Regions from separate parts of the Arthrobacter sp. ASL1 genome, predicted to be linked through region 1. Evidence: riboswitches for the same ligand, from Rfam matches in the RefSeq annotation. Region 1 holds a riboswitch; each other region holds the start of a gene.
The links. A riboswitch is a leader RNA that binds a small molecule or an ion and turns the genes downstream of it on or off. The one in region 1 is predicted to bind S-adenosylmethionine.
Positions count from the first base shown of each region.

Region 2: linked by a shared signal. The riboswitch ahead of AC1MEQ_RS10205 (O-acetylhomoserine aminocarboxypropyltransferase/cysteine synthase family protein) and the one ahead of AC1MEQ_RS16215 (bifunctional o-acetylhomoserine/o-acetylserine sulfhydrylase) in region 1 are both predicted to bind S-adenosylmethionine.
Region 3: linked by a shared signal. The riboswitch ahead of AC1MEQ_RS05995 (hypothetical protein) and the one ahead of AC1MEQ_RS16215 (bifunctional o-acetylhomoserine/o-acetylserine sulfhydrylase) in region 1 are both predicted to bind S-adenosylmethionine.
Region 4: linked by a shared signal. The riboswitch ahead of AC1MEQ_RS11480 (flavin reductase family protein) and the one ahead of AC1MEQ_RS16215 (bifunctional o-acetylhomoserine/o-acetylserine sulfhydrylase) in region 1 are both predicted to bind S-adenosylmethionine.

Region 1 covers NZ_CM155284.1:3,436,946-3,441,780, forward strand. The annotation lists gene AC1MEQ_RS16205 (SGNH/GDSL hydrolase family protein) at 1-857, shown strand, start outside; gene AC1MEQ_RS16210 (VOC family protein) at 1,249-1,893, opposite strand; SAM riboswitch class IV at 2,055-2,171, shown strand; gene AC1MEQ_RS16215 (bifunctional o-acetylhomoserine/o-acetylserine sulfhydrylase) at 2,237-3,604, shown strand; gene metX (homoserine O-acetyltransferase MetX) at 3,622-4,797, shown strand; gene AC1MEQ_RS16225 (helix-turn-helix domain-containing protein) at 4,788-4,835, opposite strand, start outside.
Region 2 covers NZ_CM155284.1:2,165,521-2,170,355, reverse strand. The annotation lists gene AC1MEQ_RS10220 (MFS transporter) at 1-139, opposite strand, end outside; gene AC1MEQ_RS10215 (ArsR/SmtB family transcription factor) at 218-835, shown strand; gene AC1MEQ_RS10210 (CoA-binding protein) at 982-1,494, opposite strand; gene AC1MEQ_RS10205 (O-acetylhomoserine aminocarboxypropyltransferase/cysteine synthase family protein) at 1,491-2,855, opposite strand; SAM riboswitch class I at 2,951-3,044, opposite strand; gene AC1MEQ_RS10200 (histidine phosphatase family protein) at 3,155-3,802, shown strand; gene AC1MEQ_RS10195 (ArsR/SmtB family transcription factor) at 3,757-4,746, opposite strand.
Region 3 covers NZ_CM155284.1:1,261,500-1,266,334, forward strand. The annotation lists gene AC1MEQ_RS05980 (DNA-3-methyladenine glycosylase family protein) at 1-99, shown strand, start outside; gene AC1MEQ_RS05985 (SdpI family protein) at 113-466, opposite strand; gene AC1MEQ_RS05990 (siderophore-interacting protein) at 532-1,398, opposite strand; SAM riboswitch class IV at 1,542-1,658, shown strand; gene AC1MEQ_RS05995 (hypothetical protein) at 1,670-2,137, shown strand; gene AC1MEQ_RS06000 (MGDG synthase family glycosyltransferase) at 2,307-3,770, shown strand; gene AC1MEQ_RS06005 (beta-glucosidase family protein) at 3,836-4,835, opposite strand, start outside.
Region 4 covers NZ_CM155284.1:2,422,225-2,427,059, reverse strand. The annotation lists gene AC1MEQ_RS11490 (DUF1801 domain-containing protein) at 22-444, shown strand; gene AC1MEQ_RS11485 (hypothetical protein) at 525-971, shown strand; gene AC1MEQ_RS11480 (flavin reductase family protein) at 984-1,490, opposite strand; SAM riboswitch class IV at 1,543-1,657, opposite strand; gene rplI (50S ribosomal protein L9) at 1,862-2,317, opposite strand; gene rpsR (30S ribosomal protein S18) at 2,333-2,572, opposite strand; gene AC1MEQ_RS11465 (single-stranded DNA-binding protein) at 2,641-3,231, opposite strand; gene rpsF (30S ribosomal protein S6) at 3,273-3,578, opposite strand; gene AC1MEQ_RS11455 (acyltransferase family protein) at 3,803-4,835, opposite strand, start outside.

The sequences.
Region 1 (4,835 bases):
CGCCACACACCACCGTCGTCGATGGATTGGCCGCGACGTCGAAGGCCGTGGAGTTCTTCCTGCCGCACAACGAGCCGCTCGAACTGGTCAGCCTGGCCTCCGACGCCCCGCTCGCACCCCTGGAGCGGACGAAGCCGCTGTGGATCCACCACGGCAGCTCCATCAGCCAGGGGTCCAATGCCGCCTCCCCGTCTGCGATCTGGCCGGCGCTGGCCGCCCGGCGCGGCAACGTGGAGCTGCGCAACCTCGGGCTCGGGGGCAGCTGCTTCGTAGACCCCTTCATTGCGCGGGTCATCCGCGATGCGCCGGCGGACTTCATCAGCATCAAGCTGGGCATCAACATCGTGAACCTGGACGGGATGCGGGTGCGCGCCCTGGTCCCGGCGATCCACGGCTTCCTGGACACCATCCGCGACGGGCATCCCACGACGCCGATCGTGCTGGTGTCCCCGATCTTCTGCGGGATCCATGAGGACACTCCGGGCCCCGGGGGCTTCGACCCGGCCAGCATGGGCACGGAGCAGGTGAAGTTCATCGCCACCGGGACCCCGGGGGACGAGGCCTTGGGGCGGTTGACGTTGCAAGTGATCCGCCGGGAGATGCGTTCGCTGGCAGGACGCCGCTCGGCCGATGCGAACCTGCACTACCTCGAGGGAACCGACCTGTACGGAGCAGCGGATGCCACCGACCTGCCGTTGCCCGACAACCTGCACCCGGATACTGCGGCGCATCGGTTGATCGGCGAACGCTTCGCGGACTACGCCTTCGCGGATTCCGGACCCTTCGGTGCGGTGGGCAGCGGGGCGAGGGCGGCAGGAGCCGGGCCGGGCCGGTTGGCCGGTGGCGCATCTCAGTAGTTTCCGGGCAGCAGCGGGTAGGGACTACCTGTCCTGCGGTGAATAGTCAGGTACGGTGTGGCGCACCATCTGCCACCGGTACGGGCTACCGTCGGGATCGACGGCTGGCGGTTCAGTCGAGGCCACAGGCCGGGGCGCACCACGGAGCCCGCACCGGCCATCGGTCGGGTGGACCGTCACGATGGGGGTCTGTTGCGCCACCATCGACACCCCGGGGCCGCCGCACTGGTGGTGGAACCGCAGCGGTTGCCCACCCTCCCGTCGGGAACCCAGGCAGGGGACCCTGGCGGAGGAGTCGCGGCGGCCGGGGTGCCGCCGCCCGCGAGGGGCAAGACAAACGACGGCGGCCCGGGGGCCGCCGTCGTGCAGTTTCTTGATCCGGGACTCCGGGTCAGAGGGTGATGGTCCCCTGTGGGGTCTCAAAGGTCACCGACATGATGCCCGGGGTGCCATTGGGTGCTTCCCACTCGACGGCGACATCCCCCAGCGGCGACTCCGCCGGGGTGCCCAGCCATTCCCGGACGCGCTCGACCGAACCCGCGATCGTGATGCCGGAGATGCGGCTGTTGGGCTCCAGCGCCTTGGACGGGTGAAGGTGGTCGGTGCCGTCATCCCAGCGCAGCATGTAGGGCACCTGGGGGTCGGCGATCAGGCCCTTGATGCCGATCTGCTGCCAGGTCAGTTCCTGGCCGTCGGGGAACTTGCGGTTGCCCGGAACGGAGGAGCGGCCCAGGCGCTCCTCGAACGGGGCCAGATCGTCGACGCAGACGCACCAGCCCATCCAACCGCCGCCCATTTCGGAGCGGGCGCGAACGGCCTGCCCGAAGGGGGCCTTGTCCGACGCCGGGTGGTCCAGGACCTCCACGACCTCCAGATACTGCGTGTTCAGCAACGGGAAAATGACATTCCTCGTGCCGAAGCGGGGATGGATGCCGCCCTTGACGGACTCGATCCCCAGGGTCTTGGCTACACGGGCAGCCGTGGCGGCCAGCCCGTCTGGTCCGCATGCGTATGAAACGTGATCCAACCTCATCATGCGTTCATGATGGCACTTTGTGAGGTGTGTCTCGACTTAGGATCACCTAAGTCACATGGTGTGCGCATTTCCAGTCCGCGGCCTGGGCGATTGTTGCGCGCATCGTCACATTGGGCGGGCATGGGTTGCGGGGCATCGGACGATCTAGAACACTGGATGCAGGTCATGAGTGCCAGCGCAAAACCCCGGTTTGCTGGCCGGCAACCCTCCACTCGCGGTGGGGTGCCCCGGGTGAAGACCGGGTCCGCCTCCGCTCGGAGAACGGGCAAGCGCGGGTCACCTCCCGGCACCCCGAGGGGGCGTCGTGGAACAGGGGCCCCTGAGCAGTAGAAGGGGACAACACATGTCCGCATCATGGTCTTTTGAAACCCGCCAGGTCCACGCCGGACAGGCTCCCGATCCCACCACCGGTGCCCGGGCGCTGCCGATCTACCAGACGACGTCGTTCGTCTTCCCGAGCGCCGAGAGTGCCGCCGCCCGTTTCGCCCTGCAGGAGCTCGAGCCGATCTACACCCGCATCGGCAACCCGACGCAGGAAGCGGTGGAAAACCGCATCGCAGACCTCGAAGGCGGCGTCGGCGCGCTGCTGCTGGCCTCCGGGCAGGCAGCCACCACCTTCTCGATCCTCAACCTCGCCGGATCCGGTGACCACATCGTGGCCAGCCCGAGTCTGTACGGCGGAACGCAGAACCTGCTCAAGCACACGCTGCGCCGGCTGGGCATCGAGGTCACGTTCGTGGCGCACCCGGACAACATCGACGAGTGGCGTGCCGCGGTCCAGCCGAACACGAAGGCCTTCTTCGGCGAAGCGGTCTCCAACCCACGCCAGGACGTGCTGGACATCGAAGGCATCAGCCAGGTGGCCCACGCCGCCGGCGTCCCGCTGATCGTGGACAACACGCTGGCCACCCCGTACCTGATCCGCCCCATCGAATGGGGTGCCGACATCGTGGTGCACTCGGCCACCAAGTACCTGGGCGGCCACGGCACCGCCGTCGCCGGGGTCATCGTGGATTCGGGCAAGTTCGACTTCGCGCAGGATCCGGAGAAATTCCCGGGTTTCAACACCCCGGACGAGTCCTACAACGGGCTGGTTTTCGCCCGCGACCTCGGCGTCAACGGCGCCCTGGGGGCCAATCTGGCGTTCATCCTCAAGGCGCGCGTGCAGCTGCTGCGCGACCTGGGATCCGCCGTTGCCCCCTTCAACGCCTTCCTCATCGCGCAGGGCCTGGAGACCCTCAGCCTGCGCATGGAACGCCACGTGGCGAACGCGCAAAAGGTCGCCGAGTGGCTCGAGGCCCATTCCCAGGTCGAATCCGTCGCCTTCGCCGGGCTGGCATCCAGCCGCTGGTACGACCGTGGCCGCAAGTACGGGCCCCGGGGCATCGGCGCGGTCCTCGCCTTCGAGATCACCGGTGGCGAGGCGGCCGGGCGTGCCTTCGTCGACGGGCTGGAACTGCACTCCAACGTCGCGAACATCGGCGACGTCCGCTCGCTGGTCATCCACCCGGCCTCCACCACCCACTCCCAGCTCAGCGAGTCCGAGCAGGTGGCAGCCGGGGTGAGCCCCGGGTTGGTGCGCCTGTCCGTTGGCATCGAGCACATCGACGACATCATCGCCGACCTCGAGCTCGGATTCGCCGCGGCAGTGCCCGCCGGTGCCACCGCTGACGCAGCAGCAGGCGCTGGGGAAACCCAGGGCGCCCGGTGACCCAGGGCGTCGGCAACGTGACGGAACAGGTCCGCACCGGCAGCACGCCGGTCATCCGCGACGGCATCCTCAAGTGCGTCCCGATCGGTGGCTACCGGTTCGAGACGGGCGGCTGGCTGCCCGAGGTGACGATGGGATATGAGACCTGGGGAACGCTGAACCCCGATTCCTCCAACGCTGTCCTGCTGCTCCACGCGTTGACCGGCGACACCCATGTCGCCCGCGGACATGGCCGCGAGGACGGGTGGTGGGATGGGTTCGTCGGTCCCGGCAAGACCATCGACACCGACCGGTTCTTCGTGGTCGCGCCGAACATGGTCGGTGGATGCTACGGCTCGACCGGCCCGTCCAGCCTCGATCCGGACGGCCGGCCGTGGGGATCCCGCTTCCCGTTCACGACCGTCCGGGACTCGGTGCGCACCGAGGCCCGGCTCGCCGATTACCTCGGCGTCCAGCGCTGGCACTCCGTCGTGGGCGGTTCCCTCGGCGGAGCGCGGGCCCTGGAATGGGCCGTCGAGTACCCCGAGCGGGTGGCCCGCTGCGTGGTCATCGCGGCAACCGCCGTCGCCTCCGCGGAGCAGGTGGCGTTCGGGCAGATCCAGACCCAGGCCATCCGGCTCGACCCGGCCTTCAACGGAGGCAACTTCTACGGGGACGTGGCTGCCGCCGGATCGCTCGAGGCCGCCGGGTCGCTGCCGCGCGGACACGGTGCCGGCCCCATCGAGGGGCTCGGCATCGCCCGGCGCCTGGCCCACATCACCTACCGTTCCGAACCCGAACTGGAGATCCGCTTCGGGCACGAGGGCCAGGGCGACGAGGACCCGTTCGGCAGCGCGGACTACCAACGCGGCCGCTACCAGGTCGAAAGCTACCTGGACCACCAGGCCAGCAAACTGGTCACCCGCTTCGACGCGAACTCCTACGTCGTGCTCACCGAGGCATTGGTGGGGCACGACGTCGGACGCGGACGGGGCGGGGTCGAGCCCGCCGTGCGTCGGGCTGCCGGGGTGGAATTCTTCGTGGCCGCCGTCGACAGCGACCGGCTGTACCCACCGGGACAGTCCGAACGGCTGGCCGCCGCCCTGCCGGGCAGCCCGAAGGTGCAGTACATCAATTCACCGATCGGCCATGATGGCTTCCTGACCGACATTGAACAGCTCAACCAGGTTCTACGGGCGGGCTTCTACGCCTGATCCCCGGCCGGGCGGGTGACCTCCGGTGCGAGTGGCGT
Region 2 (4,835 bases), 1.3 Mb from region 1:
GGCCGAGGCCGGTGGAGGTGTCGGTGCTCAGCCACCAGCGGTAGTCGCGGTTGCGCCACAGCGCCGGGGGCCGCCCGGTCTCCGCGGGAGCGCCCGGAGGAGAGGACGCGGTGGCGGGGTGGGGTTGGAGGGGGTCCATACGACGATCGTAGATCCGCACGAGTATTTGCGCAAGAGTAGTTGCGCAACTTTTGCGGCGGGTTTGTATACTGGTGTCATGGACACCGACCGCCAGCCACCGCGCGCACCGGACCTCGAACCGAAGGTCATGACCTCGCCGATGCTCAAGGCGATGGCGCATCCGTTGCGCCGCCGGATCGTCGCCGTGCTCGGCGCGCAGGACTATGCCCGCGCCACCGACCTGGCGCGGCAACTCGGTGTGGCGGCCAACACGCTGAGCTTCCATCTGCGCACGCTCGCCGATGCGGGTTTCGTCGAGGAGGCCCCCGAGTTCGCCCGTGACCGACGCGACCGGGTCTGGAAGGGAGCGGTCCAGTCCTACCGGGTCGGTTCGCCCGACGTCCCGATCGGTCCGGAGGACGAGGCCCCGCTGGCCGCCTATTTGGACCAGGTGACGCTGGACCAGCAGGAGATGGTCGCCAAGGTGACGGCTTGGGCGCCGAACTTTGCGACCGGACGTGAGCCCGAACCGAAGGCGGACCTCAGCTTGGGGACGCTGCGGCTGACCCGGGACGAGGCGGATCGGGTCTTCACGGAGGTCGGTGAGGTGCTGGACCGGGCGCGTTCGCTGCACCGACTCCCCGCGGAGTCGGACGAGGCCGACGGCGTCCGGGCCTGGGACTACACCTTCATGGCGGCGCGCGAAGACCTGTGAGGCGCCGGGCGGTCAGTCGATGACCGCCGCCACCGCGTCCATCTCGACGAGCTGCCCGTCGTAGCCCAGCACCGTGACCCCGAGCAGACCGGCGGCCCGCCACCCCGGAAGGGGACGGGCCGCCGTCGTGCAGTGATTCCGGAAACCTAGGCGAGCACCTGCCGTTTGGAGGAGACGACGCCGGTGTTGAAACCGGCCAGGTGCAGGCCGCCGTGGAAGCGCGCATGCTCGATCTTCACGCAGCGGTCCATGATGGCATGCATGCCGTACGACTCGGCCAGCTCGGCGGCCTCCTCGTTCCAGATGCCCAGCTGCAGCCACACGGTCTGGGCTCCGGCCTGGTGGGCCTCCTCGACGATCCCGGGGGTGTCCTCGGCCTTGCGGAAGACCTCGACCAGATCCGGCGCCACCGGCAGGTCCGCCAATGAGGCGTACACCGGGTGGCCCAGGATCTCGACACGCTTCGCCGCGAGGATCGGGTTGATGAAGTACAGGTCGTAGCCCGTGGAGCTGTTCAGGTAGGTCGCCACAAAGTAGGACGCGCGGGCGGTCTTGTCCGAGGCCCCCACGATCGCGATCGACTTCGTGGACCGCAGGATGTTCAGCCGTTCGGGGGCCGAGGGGCCGACCCAGCCGCGCTGCGTGGTTTCCGCGCTCATTTTCCGGCTCCGATCTGCTCGCCGGCACCTGACGGGACCGCGCAGGCGGCTCCATCCTCGGCCGGGGTGGCGGGCGCCTGCTGGGAGGCGGTCAGTGCCTGGTCCAGGTCCCAGATGATGTCCTCGACGTCCTCGAGCCCAATCGAAAGCCGGATCAGGTCCTCCGGCACACCGGCGGCGGCCAGCTGGTCGGCGGACAGCTGCTGGTGGGTCGTCGATCCCGGGTGCAGGACGAGGGTGCGGGCGTCGCCGATGTTGGCCAGGTGGCTGGCCAGCTGCAGTGCCTCGATGAACCGTCCGCCGGCCTTGCGTCCTCCGGCGACCCCGAAGCTGAACACCGAGCCGACGCCGCCGGGCAACAGGTCCTTCGCACGCTCGTGCTGGGGGTGGGAGGGCAGCCCGGCGAAGTTCACGTAGGTCACCCGCGGGTCGGCCTCGAGCCACTCGGCCACCCGGTACGCGTTGGCCAGGTGGGCGTCCATGCGCTGCGGGAGCGTCTCGACGCCCTGCAGCAGCTGGAAGGCCGACTGGGCGGGCAGCGAGGGGCCGATGTCGCGCAGCTGCTCGGAGCGCAGCTTGGTCAGGAACCCATACTCGCCGAAGTTCCCCCACCAGGAGACGTTGCCGTAGGAGGGGACGGGCTCGGTCATGGTCGGGAACTTCCCGTTGCCCCAGTTGAAGCGCCCGGATTCGACGACAACGCCGCCGAGCGTGGTGCCGTGTCCGCCGAGGAACTTCGTGGCCGAATGGATGACGATGTCGGCGCCGTGCTCGATCGGGCGCAAGATGTAGGGCGGGGTGAGCGTGGAGTCCACGATCAGCGGGATGCCAGCCTCGTGCGCGACGGCCGCCAGGCCCTTCAGGTCGGCGATGTCGCCGGAGGGGTTGGCCACGATCTCCGTGTACAGCGCCTTCGTCTCCGGGCGGAGCGCCGCGGCGAAGTCGGCCGCCTCGTTGCTGTCCACGAACGTGGTGTCCACGCCGAAGCGGCGCAGCGTCACGTCCAGCTGGGTGATGGTGCCGCCGTAGAGCTTGGACGAGGCCACGATGTGGTCCCCGGCCTGCGTCAACGCCGCGAACGTGATGAACTCGGCGGCCATGCCGGAGGCGGTGGCCACCGCGCCGATCCCGCCTTCCAGCGAGGCGATGCGCTCCTCGAACGCGGCAACGGTGGGGTTGCCGATCCGGGAGTAGATGTTGCCGTACTTCTGCAGGGCGAACAGGTTCGCGGCGTCGTCGGTGTCCTTGAACACAAACGAGGTGGACTGGTAGATCGGCACGGCGCGGGCGCCGTGCTCGGCATCGGGGGTGCCCCCGGCGTGCAGTGCGCGCGTACGGAATCCGAACTGGTGATCCGACATCTAGGCGTTGGCTCCTTCGAGGTTGGTTTCCGGCTGGTGCCGATCCCGGCCATGGTGCGGTCCGCCGGGGAACCCTGCAACCGATGTGCGGCTGCGCTCCATCGCCTCTGGCGTTAGCACCGCTCCGGTGGCTTCCGGTGGTTGCTGCGGCGTCGACAAGCCAGATCTCTCGGCCGCTCGGGATGGTCCCCTCCATGGTCGCAAACCTGCGCCGGTCATCAAAGAATGTTGCGCAGCGTGGCAGTCTGCCGAGGCTGGATCGAAGAAAAGGCGGTCGCCGCGCCCCGTAGGCTGGAAGAATGGGAACACGCATTGCACTGGTCCGCCACGGCGAAACCGACTGGAACGCCGAGCAACGGCTCCAGGGACAGACCGACATCCCCTTGAACAACACCGGCCGCGCCCAGGCCGAGGGTGCGGCTCGGGACCTGGAACGCCTGGGGCACGACGGCGGCGCCTGGGACCTGCTGGTCTCCTCGCCGTTGGGGCAGGCCGTGGAAACTGCGGCCATCGTGGGCCGCGCGCTGGGGCTCGACGCGATCACCCCGGTATCCGACCTGCAGGAACGTCATTACGGTGACGGCGAGGGCCGGGTCGTCGCGGGGATGGGCCGGGCGGAGTTGGATGAGCTGCTGTCCACCGCCGAGCCGGAAGCCGGCGTGGTGTCCCGGGCCCTGATGGCGCTGCGCGGGATCGTCGCCGTGCATTCGGCGTCCAACATCGTGGTCGTCGCCCACGGCACCCTGATCCGCCTGGTGGCCGGCTCTCTGCTCGGCGTGCACCATCCCCGCGTGCTCAATGGGGAGGTCGTGGAGATCGACGCCGACCTGCTGGGGATTCCGGGTCCGGGCGACGTCCCGGGTGCCCCGGACGTCCAGGATCTGACCGGGACGCCGTCGGGTCAGCGGGCCGCCAGCAGGCTTTCGCCGATGTCCGCACGCCGGTAGAACACCTCGCGCCCGGTCCGCAGCGAGGCGGCCAGTCCGCCCTCGGACATCACCTTCAGATGGGTGCTGACCGTGGCCGGGGCGAGATCCAGCGCACAGGCGAGCTGCGTCGTCGTCATGGGGACATCGAGCTGGGCCAGGATCTGTGCCCGGGTGCGCCCCAGCAGCTTGGCGAGCGGGTCGTCGGGGCAGGACGTGGCGGTTTCCCAGAGCCGGCCGACGCCGCGCGGGGCATACGTCAACGTGGGGACGAACGGGGCGACGTTCAGCACCAGCGTCTCCGGCCAGATGAACGCATTCGGGACCAGGATCAGCCCGGAACCGGGTTCAGGAGGTTCGTCCGCATCGCAATCCCGGATGATGTCCAGGCCGGTCGCCGTCGGGACCACGCTGGGGTGAAGTGACTTCAAGACCTCGTGGATGCCGTGCTGGGAGATCTGGGCCAACCGCCAGTCGATATCCTCGAGCTGCAGGGAGCGCAGTCGCGGCCACCAGGGCCGGATGGCCAGGTCCCAGTACCAGGACAGGGCCGAGATGATCATCGGGATGCCCGCCTCGAGATCGTCCAAGAGCAGGTCCGCGGTCTGCACGACGCGCCGCACCGGGTCGAAACGCCGCAGGTACTCCAGGTTGTCTTGCCACATCCCCGGATCCACGGCGGCGACGTCGGCCAGCGAGTCCTCGAAGGAGCCGTGCCGGCTGGGCGTGGGGGTCAGGGCATCGGCCATGTACCCGTGGGGGCGCACCACGGTGGCGAGGATGTCGAGGTGCCGGGTTTTGTGCGGTTCCTCCGAGGCGGCCAGCGCATTCCGTGTTGCCTCGATCCATGGCCGGTGGATCGCCGGCTGGCGCTGCAGCGCCCGGATGCTGGCCACCGTTTCCCACAGTGGGGAGGACTCGAACCGGATCCGGGTCAGGTCCTCGGAGGTGAGCGTGATGTGCATGGAATCAGCGTAGGGCCGGGTGGACCAAGTGGCGACGATTCGGCCTGGGCCGAATCGTGGCGCGGTATCAGTCAGACGCCGACGCTGGT
Region 3 (4,835 bases), 1.8 Mb from region 1:
ATCAGTGCCCGCGAGGCCGAGGCCCGGGCCGAGGCGTGGCGGCCCTACCGGGCGCATGCACTGTTCCACCTGTGGAGCGAGGAAGCCTACTCGAAATAGCTCCGTATCCGGGTCAGCGGTGTTCTTGACCGGCCAGGACCGAACGTGCTGCCCGGGAACCGACAACAGAGCCGACGATGACGCCGACCATCAACAGGGCCACGGACAGGACCACCAGGAGCGTGTGCTCGGACTCCGAACCGCCGAAGAACACCGGTGCCAAGCAGATAACGGCGGCAACGCAACCGATGATCGTCGGGGTCCGCGCTGCCCGATGCCCCGCCAGCCAGGTCTGTTCGTTGGCCATCATGGTCGACGTGCGGATCCCTGCCACCGGGTTGACGCCGATGCGTCCATTGGCGCATCCCACCACCACCACGGCAAGCCCGACATAGACAACCAGCAGAACCACCGAAGAAACGATCATCCACCTACCCTAGCGAGTCCATTCCGTGCGTTGCGGGTTCGGAGCCGAGGCCGGCAAATCCCGGGTCAGCCGCGGACGGCGTTCTGGACACCGGATTCGTCGGGGAAGATCTGCCCGATCGGTTCGCGCTTCTCCGCCTGGAACGTCTCCTCGGCCCGGCCGAACGCCCAATACGCGGAGAGCGAGAGCGCCTTGCGGTCCACGCCCTTCTCGTCCGCGAGGTAACGGCGCAGCGCCTTGACCATCTCGCGCTCACCGTGGGCGAAGACCTGTACCTCGCCGTCGTGCCAAGGGCCGGCCATGACGGCTGCGGCCAGCCTGGTGCTCTCCGGGGTGAACGGGCCGCCGCGGTGCAGCCAGTGCACGTTCATGCCCTTGGGGGCCTTGAACTTGACCTCGTCCTTCTCCTCGGCGACCTCGACGTAGACCTCGCCGACGGCGGAGCGGTCCATTGCCTCCAGCGCCGCGGCGATGGCCGGCAGCGCGGATTCGTCGCCGGCCAGCAGGTGCCATCCGGCCTCCGACGCCGGGCGGTACATCCCGCCGGGGCCGGAGAAGCAGACCAGGTCGCCGGGCTTGGCATGGTTCGCCCACGGTCCCGCAATGCCTTCCTCGCCGTGCACGACGAAGTCGATCTGCAGGGTCTGCGCGGCCTCATTCACGCTGCGCACGGTGTAGGTGCGACGCACCGGCATGCGCTCGGGCGGCAGCACGCTGCGCAGCTCGTCCAGATCATAGGGCGGGGTGAGGCCCAGGGCTGGATCGGCGAAGAGCAGCTTGACGTACTTGTCGGTGGCGTCCTTGTTGCGGAACGCGGCGAAGCCCTCGCCGCCCAGGGTCAGGCGGACCATGTGCTTGCCGATCTTGCGCCGGGTCACCACCTCCAGCACCACCAGCGGGCGCGGCGGCCGGGTAGTTGCGGGGACGGTCATTCGCGGATCACTCCTTCGGGCGCCGGGCACAACCCGGCTAAAGTCTTTCCCCCAGCCAATCCCACGCGGACGGCCAACGCAAACCGTGTACGCCATGGGCGAAGAAGTTACCCCGGGGGCCGGATCCGCTAGGCTGGTGAAAGCTTCACGAGCTGCGGCCACGCACGGGCTCCGACCCGGCCGTACACCAACCCCATGCTTCACGGGTGGTTCGGATGACGAAGCGGCCCGGCGCGCACGGTGTCGGGCAAGAGCACGCGAAAGGCACGCCATGGGCCACCTGTCCCGCACCCGCATCGAATCCGTTTGCCATTCCGGTACGCCCGGTCACCTGCCGCCTGCACCGGCCACGCGCCCCGGGCTGCTCGCGGATGCCACCGGCTGGATTCCGGTCACCGTCTTTTTCGACCTGCCGGCCCAGTCGCTGACCATGGCCTGCCCGTCCGGGGCACGCTGGCACGGCCACCACCACGACGTCGGCGCACTCTGGGCGGCCGTGCGTCGCACCGTCCCGGCACCAGGGCACGACGCCGGTTCCCGGCTGCCGCTGGTGGGCTCGGCGGTCTGCCACTGGCATCCGGGCACCGGCGTCCTGGGACTGCCGGCCGATCCGCGTATCAGTGCCGGGCGGTCCTACGTGCAGCTGGTGCCCGGCCCGCTGGAACCGTGCCGGCTGGTGCACGATGCGCAGCTGGCGGCGGCGTTCGCGGCGGTTACAGGAATACCGGTTCGCCGATGAACTCCGCGAGCTCCGTGGCCCAGGTGCCCAGGTTGGGCTGACGTGGACGGTGGTGGGCCCATGGTGCAGACCCGGCCAAGTCGCCCAATTCCTGCCGGCCCTGTCGCGAATGGTATCCGCCAGTAGATGTGGATCGGTGGAAGATCATGCGGTCCGCTACTCTTTCCCCATGCGCAAGACGTCGGCACGGAGTTCCAACACCGCCGGGGGTGAGCGCGTGATGATCCTGTCCGCAGGGGTGGGATCGGGGCATAACAGCGCTGCGGCGGCAGTACAGCAGGCGTGCTCCGCACGCGCCGACATTTCCGAGGTGCAGGTGCTGGACGTGCTGCAGGTCAGTAGCGCGCTCTACCGAGACGTGTTGGGGAAGGGGTACTTCGTCCTGGTCGAGGGCCTGCCGTGGCTGGTCGAGTGGGGCTATGACGCGAGTGACCCGCCTTTCCGGCGCCGCGGCCCGATCGACCCCTGGACTCGGGTGAATGCCTTTCCGGTGGTCCGTGCGATCAAGCGGTTCCGACCGACGGCGATCGTGTGCACGCACTTCCTGCCGGCCCAGCTGCTGGCAACCCTGCTCCTTCGGGGCGTGATCGACGCCAAGACGGCTGTCGTCACGACGGACTACGACTTCCAAGGCCTGTGGCTGACGAGCGCGTTCCACCAGCTCTTCGTGGCCAGGGAAGAGGCGAGGATCGAGCTGACCGCGCTTGGTCTGCCGACCGACCGCATCACGGCCACGGGGATCCCCATCGCGGTGAAGCCGAACACAGCGCCCGCGCGCGACGCCAACGAGCCCCCGAAGCTGTTGATCTCCGCGGGGGCCAAAGGTGGTGACTACGCCGTCGCCGTGGTGCAGCAGACGCTGCACATGCGGTCCGCATTCACGGCCACGGTCGTGTGTGGACACGATGACGCGCTGCGTCGGCGCATCGAGCAGCTGGTGGAGCCTGCTGGCGACCGTTACCGCGTGATTGGCTTCACGGACAAGATGCCGGAACTGCTGCGTCGCGCCGATTTGTTCGTGGGCAAACCGGGCGGATTGACGGCGTCGGAGTGCATGGCGGCGGGGCTGCCCATGGTGTTGGTGAAACCTATCCCGGGTCAGGAGGTCCGAAACGGCGACTACCTGATGGAGCAGGGGGCCGCCGTTCGTTGCAACACCGCCGCAACGATCGGCTGGAAGATCGACGAGGTGCTCCGTGAGCCGGGCCGCCTGCGGCGGATGCAGGCGGCGGCGCGGAGAACCGGTCGTCCTGACGCAGCGGCGGACGTGCTGACTGGCCTGTTGGACGGGCCGTCCCGTCCTCTGGTCGTGACACGCGCGGCGCAGAGGACGATCCTCGCCGCGAGCGAGCAGCGCGTCGTCGCTTCCGACCTGAGGGGCCCCTCCTCGCTGGTCCGCCTGGTCGATCAGGTTGTGGGTAGTACGGTCGCCCTGCTGCGTGCAGAGGAGCTGGGTGATCTGCAGAAGCGGCATGCGACTCTCAACGGGGGTCTGGTTCTGCGGCGGGACCCAGCGTCTCTGTCGCTCCGGTGGGAGTCGCGGCGGTTGCTCCGCACCATGCTGCGCGGTGACGACCTACTGCCCGTCCGCATCGAAGGGCTGTCGACACCGTTGCCACCCCTCACCGAGTGACCGGGACGCGCGCGACCCATATCGACCTCACGCCGGCTGACCATCCGAGGTGCCTTCTTCGCTGGTCACCGCCCTACGCGTCGCAACGGGCCCGCACCCGCCCAACTCGCGGGACTGTGCTGGGTGGCGAGCAGGGCCCAGTCCCCCGCGCGGGGCGACCAGCGCCGTGTCGCCGGATCTCGCTGCAACGTGGGCCCCGCATCCAGTGAGACCTGGACGGTCGTCTCCGCCCCAGGCTCCAGCGTCACCTTCCGGAAGCCCAGCAGCTGGGCTACCGGCCTGCGATTCGAGACGTCAGCGGCATAGACCTGCACGACGGTCGAGCCCTCGCGGTCACCGGTGTTCACGACGAGCACGTCCGCGCTGCCACCCGTGTCGTCGAAGCTGTGGTCGAGGAGCCGGTGTTCGATCGTCGTGTAGCCCAGGCCGAACCCGAACGGGAATGCGGGCGCGTTTCCGTCGCCGTCGAGCCGGCGCTGACCCCACCTGTCGTCGTAGACGACGGTCTTCGCCGCGCTGTCAAACGGCGGTAGATGTCCGGCGTCCGTCGGCAGCACAAACGGCAGTCGTCCCCCGGGCTCCGCGGTGCCGGTGAGCACGTTCGCCAACGCCCGGCCACCCTCCATCCCCCCGTACCAGGCAAGGAGGAGCGCCGGCACACGGTCTCGCCACGCCTCAGTCAGGATCGCGCTGCCGCCGATCAGGACGACGACGGTCCGGGGGTTGGCTGCGGCAACCGCCCGGATGAGGCGCACATCGGAAGGGCGCAGGTCGAGCGAGGTGCGATCGCCGCCTCGGACGAAGCGCGACGCCAAATGTGCCAGAGCGACGAGCAGCCGACGGAGTGGACCCGAGCGGAAGGCCCGTCCGAGCACGCCCACGTCGACGCCACCGGTGACAACCGATTCGCCCTCATCGTGCTGGTCCAGGCCGATGATGACGATCGCCGTCTCCGCCGCAGCCGCCGCCGCGGCCGCGGTGCGTTCGTCCCGACCGGTCGTGGCCGTGATCCGAACATGGGGAAGCGCCTCCCGCAGGCCCTGCAACGGAGAGACCGTGGAGGGG
Region 4 (4,835 bases), 1.0 Mb from region 1:
GCGCGCTGCGATACTGTCGCCATGTCAGAGGCGAAAACCCGGCCAACGGGCCTGAAACCACTCGATTTCATCGAGGCCCTCGAGCATCCCGTCCGGCGGGCCGACGGCCTGGTGCTCCTGGAGATGATGCAGGAAACGAGCGGCCAGCCCCCGGTGATGTGGGGCCCGACGATCGTCGGTTTCGGCAGCTACCACTACCGCTACCCGACTGGGCGCGAGGGTGACGCCGCCGCCATCGGATTTTCCCCTCGCAAGGCATCCCTCTCGCTCTACGGCATGACCGCCGGTCCCGGGTCTGCAGAGCTGCTCATCCGGCTCGGCAAGCACAGGATGGGAGCTGCCTGCCTCTACGTCAACAAGCTCGCCGATGTCGACCTGGACATCCTCGGGCAGCTCATGGCTTCGGGCTACCACCACATCACCACGGAGCTCCACCAGCCCTGATCCCGCTCCTACAGGGCGGACCGGTGGCATGATGGAGACCAGCCCGCCGTACCGCGGCGGCCGGGACCCCAGGAGTGGACATGTTGGACTTCAACGGCGAGACGCTGCTCGTCCTCGTTATTGCAGTTGTGGCGATCCTCGCGGTGTTCGGTGCGCTGTCGTGGGTGTTTACAACACGGCCCGGCCACCAGGTGAACGAGGCCGACCTCTATATCGCCCGGCTCAACGCCGACGCCGCACGCCACCAGCAGCTCGAAGCGCAAAAGGCAGAGAAGATCAGGGCCGCTACCACCGCCCGGGCCGCCAGGGCCGCGAGCAGTTCACCGGGGCGCACCGGACAAAGCACCGGGGTCAGCCACCCCGAACTGGCGGGCATGCCTGCCGGCCCGGGGAACCCCGACTATGAACGGGTCCTGCAACTGGTACGCAGCGGCAATCCGATCGCGGCCATGAAGAAGGTCAGGCAGGACACCGGGATCGGCCTGGCCGAGGCCAAGCGGTATGTGGAGTCGCTGCGCGGGAAGTAGCTCCCCGGGAACTCAGGCGAACGCCTCGGCCTTCAAAGTGCGGAACGCCGAGCCGTGGAAGACCAGCGGCGCGTGCACGCCGTCGTGGGTGGCATGCCCGTGAACGCGTAGCAGGACCACGTGGTGGTCGCCCGCGGGGATCTCCTGTTCGACGCTGCAATCGAGCCATAGTGCGGCTTCGTGGAGGAACAATGCGCCATCGTCGGTGGAATCGAGCCGCAATCCGGCGAATCGGTCTCCGGATTTCGATGCGATCTGCCGGCAGACGCCGTCGTGGGCTTCGCCCAGGACGGAGACTCCAATCCTGCCTGCCTGGCGGACGACCGGCCAGGTACGCGACGTGTTCTGCACCGCGAACATCACCAAGGGCGGGTCCATGGAGACCCCGACAGTGAACGACGAGGCGACAATGCCTTGAGGCTCCCCGTCGATGATGGCGCAGAGCGCGGCAATCCCCGAGGGGTGCAGGGCAAAGGCCTTGCGTAGGGCGTCGGGCTGAAGATCGGTGGACAGTGTCATCTGGTCTACCTCCGGCGTAGGGCACACCACCCGGGCCGGGGCCACGCTGGGTGTGCGGTACTTGCCCCCCGGGGACCCGGAGGGCCGAATCATCACCTGGAGCACCCCACTACCGTGAGAGGGTTGCCGGCCAACGAGCCAGGGCTTGTATGTTGACGCTCTTGATTCACCAACTACGCTATGCGTGCCGGTCCGCACCCGTCAAAGGTCAACGCAACATTTCGCAAGGTGTCGTCCATCTCGCGCGCCAGCGCCGATCCGCAGTTCCCGTTAAAGCGCCGAGGGGCCCCGCGCTTTTTCAGCGCGGGGCCCCTCGGGTGCACGCATCACCGGTAGCCGCCCAAGGGGCGGCCGCCGGTGATGCGTGGCGGCTACTTCTTCGCGGCGACGACCTGCAGGTCGATGGTCGCGGAGACGTCCTCGTGCAGACGGACCGTTGCCTGGTAGTTGCCCGTCGACTTGATGTGCTCGGGGATTTCCACCGTGCGCTTGTCGATCGAACCGAGGCCTGCGGCCTCGACGGCGTTGGCGATGTCAACGGTCTTGACGGTGCCGAACAGGCGTCCGCCCTGGCCCGCCTTGACCGTGATCTTGACCGGCTGGGAGGCCAGCTTGTTGGCCAGCGCCTGGGCATCCTCGAGGGATGCGACGGCGCGGGCGGTGCGGGCGGCCTTGATGGACTCGACCTGCTTCTCGCCCCCCTTGGACCAGGTCAGTGCGAAGCCGCGGGGCAGCAGGTAGTTACGTGCGTAACCGTCCTTCACCTCGACAACTTGGCCGGCGGTGCCGAGACCGGTTACTTCGTGGGTCAGAATGAGCTTTGCCATGGTGTTATCCCTTCCTTAGCCGCGGCCAGCGCCGGAGTAAGGCAGCAGGGCAACTTCGCGCGCGTTCTTGATGGCCTGGGCGATCTTGCGCTGCTCCTGGACGGAGACGCCGGTCACGCGACGGGCACGGATCTTTCCGCGATCGGAAATGAACTTGCGCAGCAATGCGACGTCCTTGTAGTCGATGACGGTGATGTCAGCGGCCTTCAAGGGATTGGACTTTGGTTTGGGCTTACGGAGTTCAGCCTTAGCCATCGTGGAGCTCCTTTATCTAGTGGAGCCCGCAGAATTCTTCTGCGGGATGGTGAATAAATGGTGGTGCTTTAGAAAGGCGGTTCGTCTGATCCGCCGGAGTTGCCCCATCCCCCGCTATTGGAGGAGGAAGAGGACGACGAGGACCAGGGGTCCTCGGCCGGAGCGTTCCAGGAGCCGCCGCTGTTTCCACCGGAGTTGCCTCCGCCGAATCCACCGTTGCCGCCCTGGTTGCCAGCACCGCCGAAGTTTCCCCCGGAGGCGCCGCCGCCGAATCCACCGCCACCCGCGTTGTTGCGCTGGGTACGGGTGACCTTGGCGGAAGCGTAACGCAGCGAGGGGCCGATTTCGTCGGCCTCCAGCTCCATGACGGTGCGCTTCTCGCCTTCCTTGGTTTCGAAGGAACGCGACTTCAGCCGACCCTGGGCGACGACTCGCATGCCCTTGGTCAGCGTTTCGGCGACATTTTCGGCAGCCTCACGCCACACCGATGCACGGAGGAACAGCGTTTCGCCGTCCTTCCACTCGTTGGTCTGGCGGTCGAAGGTCCGAGGGGTCGAGGCGATGGTGAAGTTCGCCACCGCCGAACCCGACGGGGTGAAACGCAGTTCCGGATCAGCGGTGAGATTTCCGATGACCGTGATGACGGTTTCGCCTGCCATGGTGCCTCCTAGGGTCGGTTTCTACGAATGATCGCGGCAGATTACTCTGCTACGACCTTCTGGTCTTCCGGGCGGGTGATCTTGGTGCGCAGGATCGTCTCATTGAGCGACAGCTGGCGGTCAAGTTCCGCGGAAGTGGCCGGGGTAGCGGTGAAGGTGACTACCGCGTAGATGGCTTCTGCCTTCTTCTTGATTTCGTAGGCCAGCCGACGGCGGCCCCAGATATCAACGTTGTCGACGGTGCCACCGTCGTTGCGGACGACATCGAGGAACTTGCCAAGAGTCGGTTCCACGGTACGCTCGTCGACCTCGGGGTCGATCAGTACCATCAGTTCGTATGCACGCATGTGAACCCACCTCCTTTGGGCTAAACGGTCACGGTCTTTCCGTAACAGGAGGTTCTGTGCGTTGGTTGCGGCCGCTTCAGGGATCAGAAACGACACAAACAGCCTGAGCCATCCTACCCGATGCCGGTTCCCCCACCCTAACCGGCTCCGGCGCGGGTGCCGAGGGGTCACGGCAGACTGTGGACCTCCCCACGCGGCGGCGTCGGCGCCGCACGTTCACCCGTCTAGAGACCTGCCTGCCGGGCCAGCCCGTGGTCCCGCAGCGCCTCGGACATCTGCTTCTCGAATTCCGGGGCCACGGTGGCCATGTAGGTGTCCGAAATATGGTTCTGGTCGCGATAGACCAGCACGTTCCCGACGACTGCCGGGCAGAGCTTCTCCGTGCAGAATTGGTCGGTGAAATCCATCAGGGCCAGCCGGGGGTCGATGTCGTGGGCTGCGGCGATCCAGTCGTCGTTGGACAGGGCCTCGTCCCGGTCCTTTCCGCACTGGCGTAGCTTGTCGGGGTGTTTGGCCACGCAGTCGCGCGCCAGGGGGTCCTGGCTGGGATTGGGGGTGTCGCGGACGAGGATGACCTGCTTGCCGGAGTCCTGCACCTTGCTCCAGTAGTCGACGGCACCACGTGCCGCGGCCTTGCCGCCGCCCTTGAACGCGGCTCCGGTCCAGCCGGCGATGAACACCGCGTCGATGTCCGGCGCCTTGACCAGGTCGTCGAGTCGTCCCTTGTTTGCATCGACGCAGTCGATGTGACCGGCCTTCTGTGCCTCCCGCACGGCTCCGGTGAAGGCGCAGGAGTTCTTCAGGTGGGTGACGATCCTCCAGTTGTGCTTGGTGGCCAGGGGCTCCAGGGCCTCCCACCATTGGGTGGCATGGGAGTCCCCGACGAGCGCGATGGTGAAGTCGGCGTCGGCCTTCTTCGCACCGAATTCGCACATGTGCGACGACTTCGCACCGCCGCTGGCGACGCACGTGCCCAGATCCGGGTAGTCCTTGTTCGCGGTCGCCGGGGTGGGGATGATCTGGTGGTTGTTCGACGTGAACGCCGCCCCGGTGGCGATGGAGGCCGCCCCGAGTCCCTCGGGCGGCGAGGTCATGAGCTGCTGGACCGCCCCCTTCTCCGCGGCGACGACCTGCTGCTGTCCCAGGCTGGGGACCAGGGCGATGGCGGCGGCCAGGACCACTGCCGCTGCACCCAGGGCCAGGGCTCGGACATTGCTGTGGGCCAGCGGACGCCAGGTCCTGGCCGGGGTTTCGATG